One region of the Adlercreutzia wanghongyangiae genome, then DNA from elsewhere that is predicted to be linked to it. Evidence: predicted binding sites of a transcription regulator. Region 1 holds the regulator's gene; each other region holds the start of a gene.
What was found. Region 1 encodes LexA, which represses DNA repair genes until DNA is damaged. Its sites were predicted from a motif close to CNAACANNTGTTNG; they were not measured.
Positions count from the first base shown of each region.

Region 1 (3,638 bases):
TGGACCGTCCCGGGTTGGAATGGCCCCTGGAGTCGTCTTTGGCCGAGCTGGAGCGGTTGGCCGACACTGCCGGAGCCGATGTCGTCGCATCCACGACGCAGCGTTTGGACGCCCCCAATCCGCGCACCTTCGTGGGCTCGGGCAAAGCCGAGGAAATCGCCGAGCTGGCCCGCACTTGCGAGGCCGATCTGGTTATCTTCGACGACGAGCTGACCCCCTCCCAGCAGGCGAATCTGGAAAAGGTCGTGGACAAAGCCGTGAAGGTGATCGATCGCACGGCGCTCATCCTCGACATCTTCGCCCTGCATGCCACCTCGAAGGAGGGGCGCCTTCAGGTGCGCTTGGCCCAGAACCAGTACTTGTACCCGCGTCTGCGCGGCATGTGGGCCCATTTGGCCTCGAACCGCATGGGCGGCGGCGTGGGCTCGCGCTTCGGCGAGGGCGAGAGCCAGCTGGAGGTCGACCGCCGCATGGTGCGCAAGCGCATCACCTCCATTCGTCGCGAGCTGGCCCATCTGTCCGATGTGCGCCAGCTGCAGCGCGAGAGCCGCTATGGCAGCGGCATGTTCAAAGTCGCCCTGGCTGGCTACACCAACGCGGGGAAGAGTTCGCTCATCAATCGCCTGACGGGTTCCGATGTGCTCAGCTACGATAAGCTGTTCGCCACGCTGGATTCCACCACGCGCAAGTTCGAGCTGCCCGAGGGCCGTGAGATCACGGTGACCGATACGGTCGGTTTCATCCAGAAGCTGCCGACGACGCTTGTGGAGGCGTTCAAATCCACCCTTGACGAGATCACAGGTGCCGATCTCATCCTGCATGTGGTGGATGCCTCATCGTCCGAGTTCGAATCGCAGATCGAGGCTGTGCGCGGTGTGCTTGATCAGATCGGTGCCGCCTCCATTGGCACGATCGAGGTGTTCAACAAATGCGACCTTCTCGAAGACGATGTGCTTGAAGGGTTGCGCCGGCGCTTTCCCCACGCTCAGTTTCTCTCGGCGCGCACCGGGTTCGGTATCGACGACATGGTGGGAGCCATCGCCCATGCGGCGAGTGCGGCCGACACCAAGCTCGACGTGGTGATTCCCTATCAGCGGGGCGATCTGGTGTCGTTGGCCCACGAACGGTGCCATATCATCTCGGAGGACCACGAGGCCGACGGCACCCATATCCAGATGCTCGCGGGGCCGGCCCAAGTGGCGGCGTTTCTGCCGTTTGCCCACTCGTAGGCAGGCGCGTTTCCAGGACGGCAAGAACCGAGAAGACGAAACGGAGCCGCGGCAGATTCTGCCACGGCTCCGCTGCTTGTTTCGAGCCGGCGCGGCTCAGAGGCGGCGGAACACGGCCACCACCTTGCCGGCTATGGAACAATCGCTGACAATGATGGGCTCCATGGACGAGTTCTCGGGTTGCAGGCGGATGTGGTCGGCCTCCTTGTAGAATCGCTTCACTGTGGCACCGTCATCGACAATGGCCACGACGATATCGCCGTTATTGGCCACCGGCTGCTCCTTCACCACGACGTAATCGCCGTCGTTGATGCCGGCCTCGATCATGGACTCGCCGCGTACCGACAGCATGAAGGAGGGGGCATCGCCCACGATGTCGGTGGGCAGGGTGATGGTGTCGGTGATGTTCTCCTCGGCCAGAATGGGGGAGCCGGCCGCCACATCGCCCACAAGGGGCACGTTGACGAGCTTGCTGTAGCTGTCGGCGAGGGCTCCGGCGCAAGGCACTTCCTCAATGGGATAGGTGAGCGCGATGGAGCGCGACTTCAGGGGATCGCGTTTGATGTAGCCCTTGTCCTCCAGGGCCTTGAGGTGCACATGGACGGTGGAAGGGGAGGACAGCCCCAGGGTTTGGCAGACCTCGCGCACGGTGGGGCCGTAGCCTTTCTGCCGGATGCAGGCCTCGATGCAGTCCAGTACCGCCTGCTGTCGCTTGGTCACCTTCTGCGCCATTTCCGCGTCCTTTCAAAAGAGACGTACATTTGTTTGAAAAAATATTGACATGAACCTTTGTTCGCTCTATTATAACTGCGAACAAAGGTTCTACGCAAGAGGTCAGGAGAGAAAAATGAGCAGAATCGAATTTTCCATCGCCTTCCTTCTCAGCACCGTTGCCTCCTTTGTGGCCTTCTTCGCCTAAGCCTCGCCGTCGCTTGTCGCGATGGTAGCAATGTTTTGAAGTATGGGGCGCGGAGGCCTGTCGTAGGGTATCATGGGTTATCAACTCACGGTTAGGAGAACTCATGCGCTGTCCATCCTGCGGCTACCCCGAATCGAAGGTGGTCGATTCACGTTCGGCGGACGAAGGAGCGTCCATTCGCCGACGTCGGGAATGCCTCGAATGCGGCAACCGGTTCACTACCTACGAGCGTTTGGCCGAGCATCCCATCCTGGTGATAAAGACCGACGGCTCTTCCGAGGTGTTCGATCGCCAGAAGCTTATGCGCGGCCTGCTGATCGCCTGTGCCAAGCGTCCGATTACACCCGAGAAGATCGACGGACTCATCACGAGTTTGGAAACCGAGTTGCGTGCGACCCAACGCACCGAGATCAAGTCGAAGGATTTGGGCGACATGGTGCTCGCGCGCCTGGTGAAGATGGACGAGGTCGCCTATATCCGCTTTGCGAGCGTCTACAAAGATTTCCAGAGTGTGGAGGAGTTCTCCCAGGCACTCGGCGATCTGGGGTAGGGGGCATATCGTGGATGTTGCCATCACCTTGCTCGACGAGACATTGGAACTGCCGTGCTACGCCCACGGGGGAGATGCGGGCCTCGATCTTCGCGCCGCCGTCGACGGAGTGCTCGGGCCTTTCGAGCGCATGACCGTGCCGTGCGGTTTCGCCTTGGCCATTCCCGAGGGGCACGCCGGTCTGGTCATTCCGCGCAGCGGTTTGGCCGCCCGTCACGGCGTATCGATCGTGAACGCCCCCGGGCTCGTCGATGCCGGTTACCGGGGCGAGATCAAGGTGGTGCTGATCAATCTTGATCCCCACGAGGCGTTTTCGTTCTCCCGGGGAGACCGCATCGCGCAGTTGATGATAGTGGCCGTTCCCCCTATTACTTTACATAACACCGATGCTCTTCCGGAAAGCGACCGCGGCGACCGCGGCTTCGGAAGCAGCGGGGTCTGCTAGGAGCGAGGAATTTCATGGAACACCGAACACCGCCCGATGATTCCGGGTCAACACAGCCGGGAAATTCTCTGCCCGCGCCACCCGAGAACCAGGGACCGCAGCCGCCTCAGGGCGATGCGCGCGATCAGCTCGATCTGATGGATTTGAACTCGGCGCGCACATTGAGCACCGTGGCCACCATCGCGGGTCCCGTGTCGTTCATTATCGGCGGCGTGGCCCTCAGCTCTGTGGCGCTGGTATGCGCCATACTGGCTCTGGTGAAGGTTCGTCGCGTGTTGAGCCGACCGGAGGGCCCTCATCGGAACTTCGCCACGGTGGTGCGGCAGACGGCCATCATGGGTGTCGTCATCAGCTCCATTGCGCTTGCGCTGAATATCATCGGACTGGTCACGATGATCCCCATACTGATGGAGGCCATGCAGACCGGCGACTACAGCGCCATTCTCGGCGAAGGTGCCGCAGACCTGCAAGGCGGCATCTCCGGCTCGCCCGACG
Region 1 covers NZ_JAYMFF010000009.1:120,201-123,838, reverse strand. The annotation lists gene hflX (GTPase HflX) at 1-1,229, shown strand, start outside; gene lexA (transcriptional repressor LexA) at 1,326-1,961, opposite strand; gene nrdR (transcriptional regulator NrdR) at 2,252-2,698, shown strand; gene dut (dUTP diphosphatase) at 2,709-3,143, shown strand; gene VIN30_RS05560 (hypothetical protein) at 3,158-3,638, shown strand, end outside.

Region 2 (3,638 bases), on a different contig from region 1:
GCTCTTCCTTCACGCACGGCTCAGGGCCGTTCGACAGCAGACAACAGGTAAGGGAATTATACGCGCTTCTCCCCGTTCAAGGTCATTGCGGCTGCTTACATTTCCGTAAAGTTCGCAAACCGTGCGATCTCCACAAAAATTCGCTGAGCGACGCCCTCCTAGTTGGCGCGGCTGCTGCCGTAGGCGGCGTGCTTGCGGTTGCCGTAGGCGCTCCCCTTGCGGGCGCTCTTCTTCAAATCCTTCAGCACGTCGTCCTCCGACTTGTCCTCCACGGTGCTCTTCAGCTTCACCACCTGGTCGCGCAGACGAGCCGCCTCCTCGAAGTCCATGTCGCGCGATGCGGCCGCCATATCGTCCTCCATGGACGAGATGAGGCGCAGCACCTCCTCGCGCGACAGCTCCGCGAGCTCCTTGTTCACCTGCTCGGCCGTGGTTCCCTCCACATCCTCGGTGATGAATCCCATGATGTCGTTGATGGCCTTGCGGATAGTCTGGGGCTCAATGCCGTGCTCCTCGTTGTAGGCCATCTGGATGTCGCGGCGCCGGCGCGTCTCGTCGATGGCCCGGCGCATGGAGTCGGTGATGCGATCGGCGTACATGATGACCTCGCCCGACACGTTGCGGGCCGCGCGCCCGATGGTCTGGATGAGCGAGCGGTGGTTGCGCAAAAAGCCCTCCTTGTCGGCGTCCAGGATGGCCACGAGCGACACCTCGGGCAAGTCCAGTCCCTCGCGCAGAAGGTTGATGCCCACGAGCACGTCGAACTCGCCGCGGCGCAGATCGCGCAGGATCTCGGTGCGCTCCAGCGTGGCGATGTCGGAGTGCATGTAGCGCGCCTTCACGCCCTGGTCCAGCAAGTGATCGGTCAGATCCTCGGCCATCTTCTTCGTGAGCGTGGTGATGAGCACACGCTCGTCGCGGGCCGCGCGCTCCTTCGCCTCGTCGATGATGTCGTCGATCTGGCTTTTGCTCGTGCGCACCACGATCTCGGGGTCCAAGAGGCCCGTGGGGCGAATGACCTGGTCCACCTGGGCCAGGCTCACCTTCTCCTCGTAGTCGCCCGGCGTGGCCGACACGTAGATGAACTGCGGGATGCGCTCCTCGAACTCGTCGAAGCGCAGGGGGCGGTTGTCCAGGCAGCTGGGCAGGCGGAAACCGTGCTCGGCCAGGGTGATCTTACGGGAGCGGTCGCCCTCGTGCATGCCGCGAATCTGAGGCACCGTGACATGGGACTCGTCGATGATGCAGAGGAAGTCCTTCGGGAAGTAATCGATGAGGGTGTAGGGCGGCTCGCCCGGCTCGCGCCCGTCCAGATGCCGCGAGTAGTTCTCGATGCCGGAGCAGAATCCCATGGTCTCCAGCATTTCCAAGTCGTAGTTCACGCGCATCTCCAGACGCTGGGCCTCCAGAAGCTTTCCCTCTTCCTTGAACTGCTGCAAGCGCTCGCGCAGCTCGTCCTGAATGGTGGTAAGCGCCTTGTCCATCTTGGGACGCGCCGTGACGTAGTGGGAGGCCGGCCAGATGGGCAGCGCCTCGAAGGAGTTCAGCACCTCGCCCGTGACCTGGTCGATCTCGTCGATCGACTCTATCTCGTCGCCCCAGAACTCGATGCGGATGGGATGGTCGGCGTAAGGCGGGAACACATCGAGCGCATCGCCACGCACGCGGAAGGTGCCGCGTTTCTGCTCGTAGTCGTTGCGGTCGTACTGGATGTCGATGAGCTCGTGGATGACCTCGTCGCGATCCATCTCCTTCTGCTTGTCCACGAACACCGCCATGCCGGCGTAGTCCATGGGGCTGCCGATGCCGTAGATGCAGCTGACCGACGCCACCACGATCACATCGCGGCGAGACAAAAGCGCGCTCGTGGCCGCGTGGCGCAGCTTCTCCACCTCCTCGTTGATGGAGGCGTCCTTCTCGATGAAGGTGTCGGAGGCGGGCACGTAGGCCTCGGGCTGGTAGTAGTCGTAGTAGCTGACGAAGTACACCACGGCGTTGTCGGGGAAGAACTCCTTCAGCTCGGCGGCCAGCTGGGCCGCGAGGGTCTTGTTGGGGGCCATGACGAGCGTGGGCTTCTGCACCGCCTCGATGGTCTTCGCCATGGTGAAGGTCTTGCCCGAGCCCGTGACGCCCAGCAGCGTCTGGTAGCGCAGGCCCTCCTCCACGCCGTGGGCGAGCGCGGCGATGGCCTCGGGCTGATCGCCCGACGGCTCGAAGGGCGAGACGACTTTAAAGGGGGTGTTGGCCAAGCGCACCTCGGGGAGCTTCCCCTCCATGGCCATGCCTTCTATATTGGAAAGATGAGTAGACACGCCCATCCCTTTCTCACGCAGTTTCGCTATAAGGAGAACAGTCTAGCACCTTCCTCAAGAAATGAACAGATGTTCGTTTGATTATCATGGTTTTGTTTGAGCAGCGTAACCGCCCGACACTTTGCTTGGGCACTAATCTCGAATCCCAATCGAATGAAGGAAGCCCCTAAAACGAATAAATAATACGGTAATTCCTCCTTTTGTAGACCGCTCCTACAATGGCAAAAGTTAGCGATCGCTTATTCAAGGAAAGGAAGAGACCCATGGACAGGAACCTATCGCGACGCAGCTTCGTGGCCACCTCTGTATTGGCGGGCATCAGTGCTGCTCTGGGCCTGCAAGGCTGTGCCCCGGAAGAACGGCAGCAAGCCGCTGAGGGCGAAGCGGCCGGCTCATCAGAGACGGCTGATGCAGTCATCGTCGGCGGAGGATTGGCCGGAATGATGGCCGCCATTACGTTGTCCGACCTTAAGCCTGAAGCAAAAATCATCCTTCTTGAGCAGCAAGACTCGCTTGGCGGCTCTTTGAAACTCTCGGATGGATACTTCGTCGGATTCTCGAAACGCTACAACGAGAGTCCCGCGGACTGCGCTTCCGCAGACGAGATCATCACCATGATCGATGCCGCAGCCAACGACGTGGAACGCCATGGCTACGCCGAGGAAAAAGGCTGCCTGAACAGCGCACTTCAGGAGAGCTACTTCAGCAGAACAGCAGAGGTAATCAAGGCCCTTATGGCCATGGGCGTCCCCTTCCCCGATTCCATCGACGTGGACGTCCCTTACGCTGCCGGCGCCTATGCAACCGACATCTTCGCCGCAGCTCCCGAAGGCAGCGGAGGCGCCTTCGCTGATGCCGTCATCAAACAACTCGAGAAGACCAGCGTCGACGTACGAACCGACTGCCAGGCCACGGCCCTTGTGGCCGAGGGAACCACCGTAACCGGCATCGAGATTGAGCAGGCAGGCAAGACCTCCGCCATCTCCTCCCGCGCGGTGCTGCTGGCAACCGGCGGCTTCGCGGCGAACCCGGACAAGATCAGCGAGCACTTGCCAGCCTTCAGCAAGTGCAACTTCTTACCCAACCCGGGCGCAACGGGAATGGCCATCGATTTCACGCGCCAATTCAATACGCCTCTCGTCTCCGACGGCGTCTACGGCGGAATGATCGCAGACGATGACACCATTGTCGTCACGGCATGCAATTTCCTCGTGAATGAAAAGGGCGAGCGCTTCTGCGACGAGACGGAGAACTGGTACCTCATCATGTGGCCCCTGGTGCAGCATACCGAGAACTCGTATGCCTGGTGCATTTGCGACAGCGACT
Region 2 covers NZ_JAYMFF010000008.1:4,266-7,903, forward strand. The annotation lists gene uvrB (excinuclease ABC subunit UvrB) at 159-2,276, opposite strand; gene VIN30_RS04790 (FAD-dependent oxidoreductase) at 2,531-3,638, shown strand, end outside.
Region 2: the regulator LexA is predicted to act here: its motif matches at 2,375-2,388, upstream of uvrB (excinuclease ABC subunit UvrB).

Region 3 (3,638 bases), on a different contig from region 1:
CTGCACCGCCAGCTGGGTCTCCATGGATGCCTGGGCGCGCTGGCTTTCCAGCTTCTGGGCCAACTCGTCGCGCTCGCGCTCCACCGCGCGCAGCCGTTCCACCTCGGCGGCCACCGCATCGCTCACCGCCAGCTTGCGCGCGACCTCGGCCTCGCCGTCCTTGGAGGCCAGCTGGGCACGCAACCCCTCCACCTGCTTCTCCAGTTCCGCCTTCTCGTTCTGCGCTGCAAGCTGAAAGTCCTTCGCCTGCGCCTTGAAACGCTCGGTCTGGGCGGCCAGCTGCCCGTCGCGCTCGGCTATTTGCGCGCGCAGGACCTCTTCGGCCTTAGTCACTGCCAGGGCCACTTCCTGCTCGCGGGCCTTCTCGGCCAAGGAGACGCGGGCATCCACCTCGCGCTGGAACTCCTGGTCGCGCACTTGGCTGAGAATGGCGGCGTAGCCGCTTTCATCCACCGCGAAGGCCTCGCCGCAATGAGGGCACTTGATCTCGTTCATGGTCATCCTTTCAGGAAAGCGCTTCCAAGGCGCACAGCTCGTCAAAGGGGATGCGCGTGCGCACTATCCACAGGTCATGATAGATCATATCTATCTGGCTGACTGTCCCGACAATGGTTCGGTAAGCGTCATTTTCGTAGAACGTGACGCTTACAAGCTGTCCGCGCTGCAACTGCGCCACAGCCTCGGCAAGCTCGCGGGCCTCGTCCTCGGCCAGCGGGCGGCGGGGTTCCACAACGCGCTCCTTCTCCTGCACCAGGTCGTAGTAGCCGCGCAGGGCTGCGAAGGGCGCGAACTGCCGGGCGCGTTCGGGATGGGGGCGTCCCAATCCCGCCGGAACCGGCCGGTCGATATCCCCACACGCGCCCGATCCGGTGCCAGGCGGGGCGTCTTCCACCTCGACCCATGCCAATCCCTCGAAGGCTTCCCCACTAGCCATGGTGACCGCCCACCATCTCGTTGCGCTCCCGACCGAGGGCACGCTCCTTCAAACTCGTGCCCTTGATAAGGGCGTTCTTCCCGAACTTCCCCTTCACGGCAAGCACGGCCTCAGCGCGTCGGCGCTCGCGCGCAGCGGCCTCCACATCGGTGAACAGGTCCACCGTGGCCAAATCTTCGTCCACCAGGTTGCCGAAGCCGATGCTGATCTTGCGCATGGTGCGCGTCGGATCCACCGTCTCGCGGAAGAGCGCCTCCAAATACCCGTAGAGCTTCGCGAACGAGTTCGTGCGCTCGGGAATCTTGCGCCCGCCCCCGCCATGGGGCCGCACTCCCCCGATGCGGCGCACCCCGTGACCGCCTTCGAAGAGCACCTCATCAGACGCCGCCTTCGCCGCCGGCTCCCTTGCCGTCCCCACCTCGGCAGCGTTGTCGCGCCCGTAGCTCACGTGCAGCGAAATATGGTCGGTCACCAGGCGCTTCTGCACCAGATCGAGCACCGCATCGTCTACCATCTCGCGCATCACCATGAGGGTGTCGTCGAAGGAGTAGCCGCAGGGCAGAATCTGGCCGTTCATGAGCGAGGAGCTCTCCGGCTCGTAGGCCTTGATCTCGGCGATGGTGCAGGGCTCCAGCCCCCAAGCATGGTCGATGAGGTACTCGGCATTCACCCCGAACTCGCTATAGAGCGCATCGGGATCCATCTCGGTCACGCCGCGCAGGTCGAACACGCGGTATTGCGCCAGACGGCGGGCGATGCCCGGCCCGATGTTCCAAATGTCGGTAATGGGCCGATGCGGCCAAATCTGCTCGCGGAAGGTACGCTCGGTAAGTTCGCCGATGCCGTCGGCGGCATGCTTGGCCGCAATGTCGAGCGCCACCTTGGCCAGAAACAGGTTCGGCCCGATGCCCGCCGTGGCGGGAATGCCCGTCTCGGCAAGCACGGCCCCGCGCAACGTGTCGGCGAACTCGCGGGCTGTAAGGTCGTAAAGCTCCAGATAGGGCGTGGCGTCGATAAAGCACTCGTCGATGGAGTACGGGTGAATGTCGTCGGGCGAGACGTAGCGCAGATAGGTGGCGTAGATGTCCGCCGACACCTGCATGTACGTTTTCATGCGGGGTTGGGCGGTGATGAACTCCATCCCCGTGGGAATCTCGTGCAGGCGGCAGCGGTTGCGCACGCCGGCCGCCTTCATGGCCGGGCTCACCGCCAAACAGATGGTCATTTCCGAGCGCGTGGGATCGGCTACGACGAGCTTCGTCGTCATAGGATCGAGCCCACGCGCAACGCACTCCACCGAGGCGTAGAAGCTCTTCAAGTCGATGCAAACGTATGTGCGCTCATATTCCATGGCCTCAGTATAACATGGAACATTAGTTCTTGTTTTACCAATTAAACATTAATGCCTGTTACTTCGCTTACAATGGGAAATGTAACGGAACACCTGTTTGAGTCCTGGTAGAACAGTGGAGAGGAAAACAGATGAAAGGCGAAGAAAGATATTTGGTGAACTTGCTAGAGGGCACAAAAACCCGATTCCATATTCCCGTATATCAGCGCAACTACGATTGGCGAATCGAAGATTGCAAGCAGCTCTTCGACGACCTCGAAGAGTTGGCAGTTGGTAGCGAAAGCACCCATTTCTTCGGTAGCATTGTGTCGCAAGCCGACGGAGATGTGCGTATTGTTATTGACGGGCAGCAGAGAATCACAACGTCTTATCTTCTGCTGCTTGCGCTTGTTCACCTTTTGCAGAAGGGGTCTATCGTTTCAGAGGATGCCAATCTGGCAGAGATGATCAACGAAGAATACCTTATCGACAAATGGCATAAAAATGACAGCAAGCTGAAACTAAAGCTCATCAAAGACGATCAGAGAGCATTCGAAGCTATTTACTCGGCCGATGAGAGCAAATTCATCAGCACCTCCAACATCACCGTGAACTACAACTACTTCCGAAAAAGAATAGCTGCAAGCGAGTTATCTGCCGATCAGCTTCAATTAGCGATCGAAAAATTAATGGTTATCGACATTAAACTTGACGGAACCGACGACGCTCAGCGCATCTTCGAAAGCCTCAACTCTACAGGCTTAGAGCTAAGTGAAGGCGACAAGATACGCAACTTCATCCTCATGGGGCTAGATTCCGAATCTCAGGAAAAATACTACGAAGAGTATTGGAATAGGATCGAGAAGAACACTGATTATGATGTCAGCTCATTCGCCCGCGACTGGCTAGCGGCCACGCAACGGAAGACCCCTGCCATCAAAAAGGTCTACGCGATCTTCAAAAACTATGTGAGAGGCAACGGGATTGAGACAAACTATCTCCTGGAGAATCTACTCAGGCACTCAGAGTATTACAGACTCATTCGTAAACATGATTCTGGGAATGCCTCGATAGACGCAGTCCTAAAAAGGCTTGTATTGCTGGACACAAGCGTCGTCAATCCATACTTGCTCAACTTATTCGAATACCGAGAAACCCAAAAGATAACCGATGCCGAAATAGCGGAATCCCTTGAGGCAATCGAAAACTACATATTCCGCCGTTGGGTTTGCAAAGTGCCAACAAACGCCTTAAATAAGGTGTTCGAAACACTGCATTCCGAAACGCTTCGAGGCGCTAAAAGCGAAAACCGCTATCCCGACGTGCTGAAATATATCCTTTTGGCAAAAGAAGGAAGCGGGCGCTATCCCCGCG
Region 3 covers NZ_JAYMFF010000024.1:50,152-53,789, forward strand. The annotation lists gene VIN30_RS10675 (DUF2130 domain-containing protein) at 1-495, opposite strand, end outside; gene VIN30_RS10680 (YolD-like family protein) at 506-934, opposite strand; gene VIN30_RS10685 (Y-family DNA polymerase) at 927-2,285, opposite strand; gene VIN30_RS10690 (DUF262 domain-containing protein) at 2,417-3,638, shown strand, end outside.
Region 3: the regulator LexA is predicted to act here: its motif matches at 2,302-2,315, upstream of VIN30_RS10685 (Y-family DNA polymerase).

Region 4 (3,638 bases), on a different contig from region 1:
GAGCCACACCACCACGCCCAGCAGCAGAATGGCGGCGATCACCGACCACAGGTCGAGAAACCGCACCCGGGCCTTGCGTTCCCCCGGTGTGAGGCCGACGGAGGACGTCTCCACGGCGCGGCGGCCGGAAGCGGGCGTGCGAATAGGGTCGCTGCTCATACAATCACCTGGGACTCTCGCGCAAACCGAACTACTGAACCGTGTAGGGACCCTTCTTGGCCGGCGCCGCCTCGGCGGCCGCGGCGTTCGGGGAAATGCTCGCAGAGGCCGCAGGCGCATCCGTGTCGGTGCCGGCGGCGGCCACCGCGGCGTTGGTCAGCGTGGCGGCGGTATCGCCCAGCTGGCTCTCGAAGGCGCCGGTGCGCGCATCGCGGGCGGCGGTGTCGGCCTTGCGGGCCGCACGACGCGCCTTCTGCTCGGACATCACGGCGCTGGCGGCATCGCCCATGGCGCTCACCGCGTCGGCCACCGTCGCCGAACGCTCCGGGGCCCGGTCGGCCGCGGAGGTTGCGGCGGCGCCCAGGCGCACCGACTCATCGGAGGCGTAACGCGGCTTGAACTTGCTGCGCAGCTTGCCGGTCAGGGTGTTCACCAGATCGATAGGAGCGCTCGTGACCGTATCCACGGCGCCGGCAGCCTTCGACACGGAATCGGTGATCTGCGTCACATCCTCCAGAATCTGGTCAACGCGCATCAGCTCCAGGTTGGCCGCATCCACCGTCAGGGCCAGGCGCTCCACCAGCGGGTCGACGCGGCCCACCGCCGGACGCGCTTCCTCGGCCAAGGCGTTGGCCTTCTCCATCAGCGGGTTCACCTGCTCGGTGATCAGCGTGTTCACGTTGCCGACCAACGGCTCAACCTGGGCAGTGATCTTCTCCACGTTCTGCAGCGTGGGCGTCAGCTCCTTGTGAGCATCGTCGATGGTCGAACGAGTCGAGCGAATGGTCAGCGCCAGCTCCACGACGAACCAGACCAGCACCGCGCCCACAAGCACATAGACGATCGGCAGAGCCACGTCCACAACAGCAGCGAAATCCATGATGAGCCTCCTTATATTTGCGAAGACCTGACTATACTATTACCGCGCCCATTCTAATAAGCCCACCAGCAATTTCACAGAAGGCCGTCACACAAGTAGCCATTCCGTAAACGGCCGTAGACGCCCCGTCAATTCTGGCGGTCGCGGGAAGCGGCGTCAGTGCGGTAGGCCTCCCAGCCGCGTTCGCTGGGCTGGTAGAAGCAACCGCGCTCCAAACCTTCCGGCAGGTAACGCTGGTCCACCCAGCCGCCCGGATAGCTGTGCGGGTATTTGTACTGGCCGTAGTTCTCGGAACCGGGACGGTGGCGGTCGCGCAGGTAGTCGGGCACCTTGCGCGCCGGACCGTTGCGCACTTCGCGCAGGGCCGCATCGATGGCGGCCTCGGCGGCGTTCGACTTCGGGGCCAGGGCCAGATAGATGGCGGCCTGGGCCAGATTGATGCGGCATTCGGGATAGCCGATGACCTCGGCGGCGCGGAAAGCAGCTTCAGCCACCAACAGCGCCTGGGGGTCGGCGTTACCGATGTCCTCGGAAGCGGCGATGTACATGCGCCGGGCGATGAACTTCGGGTCCTCTCCCCCGTCGATCATACGGGCGAGCCAGTACACCGCGGCATCGGGGTCGCTGCCGCGCATGCTCTTGATGAACGCGGAGATGATGTCGTAGTGCATGTCCTTGTTCTTGTCGTAGGGCAGCACGCGATGGGGCGTGGCGGTGCGCACCATGTCCTCGGTGATGGCCACCGGCGCTTCGCGTGTGCCAGGCGGCACCAGGCCCGCGGCCAGTTCCAAGGTGGTGAGGGCCCCGCGCCCGTCGCCCCCGGCCAAGGTGACGATGGCCTTGCACGCATCGTCCTCCAACACGTAGGCGCCCCCCAGGCCGCGCTCGTCGCTCACGGCCCGCTGCACCAGCTGCACGATCTCCTCGTCGGACAGCGCATGCAGCTCCACCACGCGCGAGCGCGAGATAAGGGCCGAGTTCACCTCGAAAAACGGGTTCTCGGTGGTGGCGCCTACCAGCACCAGCAGCCGATCCTCCACCGCATGCAGCAACGTGTCCTGCTGGCTGCGGTTGAAGCGGTGAATCTCGTCCACGAACAGAATCGTGCGCAAGCCGTTCATAACGAGCCGCTTCTCGGCCGCATCGATCTCGCGGCGCAGATCGGACACCGTGCCCCCGATGGCCGACACCTCCACGAACGTGGCCTTGGTGGACTCGGCGATCACATGGGCCAGCGACGTTTTCCCCGTACCCGCCGGACCGAAGAGAATGACCGAGCTCAAGCTGTCGTTCTGAATAGCGGCGCGCAGCCAGCTGCCCTCGCCCACGGCTTCGGTCTGGCCGACCACCTCGTCAAGCGCGCGCGGTCGCATGCGCACAGCCAGCGGGGCCACCGCGTTGCGCTGTGCGTTGTCCATTGCAGTAAATAAAGTATCCATGGCTCGTAATGGTACCACGCGAAGCCGCCAAATAATAGAACAAATGTTAGTTTTCTGCAGCAATGAAAATCGGCAATGGCCCGAAGGGCCGAGCCTCGGGATGCGCCCAAGGAAGTCAGCGAGCGGCAGCGAGGCGCCTGCAATCGTGCCGAAAGGCGGCTGAGCGTACCTCGTTACGCGAAGGAAAGCCTTGAGGCGCGAGGGCAGGTGCATCGCCGTCGCGCAGCGTCGAGAAAAGAAGCGGCCCGGCGGAGGGGGCCGCCGGGCCAGAAGGAGGGGGGATGCGACTCTCTCGGGAGTCGCTTTCTGCTTTTCAGAGACAAAGCAGGCAAGTGATCGGAGGGGGTTGTCTCACTTGCTGGCATCAGTATAACAAGCAGCCTTGAATTCCCTATGACGTGAAGGTGGGGAACTTGTGGATTCAAAGGGTCATCTTTAAGCAATTCTTCAGAAATAAGAAGCATTGCGACCAGCGAGAACGTGACGGCAATTTCTTATAATAGCACCGTTGCTGACACGTTGTCGAGCCTTGTATCCAAGCCTTTCACGGCAGAAAACGGCCCCGTTCCACGACCGCGGCGCAGTCTGGGAAAGCGGGGGCGAAATTCGGGAGTTGCCTAACCGTTCTTGCGCTGGAACAAGATGTTGTTCGTCTCCAGCCAGCTTTCCACGGTGCCCGTATCGAAGCCGTCGGCAGGATCCACCACCAGAGCGTACATCTCCTCCTCAGCCAGCACCGCATCCAGCGCGTCGGTCAGCTGGATCTCGCCGCCCACGCCCGGCTCCACATCGGCCAGAAGCTCCATCACGCGCGGCGACAGCAGATAGCGACCGAACACGGCCAGATTGCTGGGGGCGTCCTCCAGGGCCGGCTTCTCCACCAGCGCGTCCACCTTCCACACGTCGTCGGCCACCGGCGCCCCGGCGATGACGCCGAAGCGGCTCACCTGGTCGTCGGGCACGGGCATGACCGCGATGACGCTCGCACCACCATGGGCGTCGGAGACCGCCCGCATGGCCGGCAGCATCTGGTTGTCGGGCACGAGCACGTCGCCCAGCAGCACGTAGAAGGCCTCGTCGCCGGTCTTCTCGGCCGCGCAGCGCACCGCATGGCCCAAACCTAACGCCTCTTCCTGGTACACATAGCTCACCGGGTAGTT
Region 4 covers NZ_JAYMFF010000023.1:38,412-42,049, reverse strand. The annotation lists gene VIN30_RS10445 (AI-2E family transporter) at 1-159, opposite strand, end outside; gene VIN30_RS10440 (DUF948 domain-containing protein) at 191-1,039, opposite strand; gene VIN30_RS10435 (replication-associated recombination protein A) at 1,168-2,478, opposite strand; gene VIN30_RS10430 (UTP--glucose-1-phosphate uridylyltransferase) at 3,096-3,638, opposite strand, start outside.
Region 4: the regulator LexA is predicted to act here: its motif matches at 2,515-2,528, upstream of VIN30_RS10435 (replication-associated recombination protein A).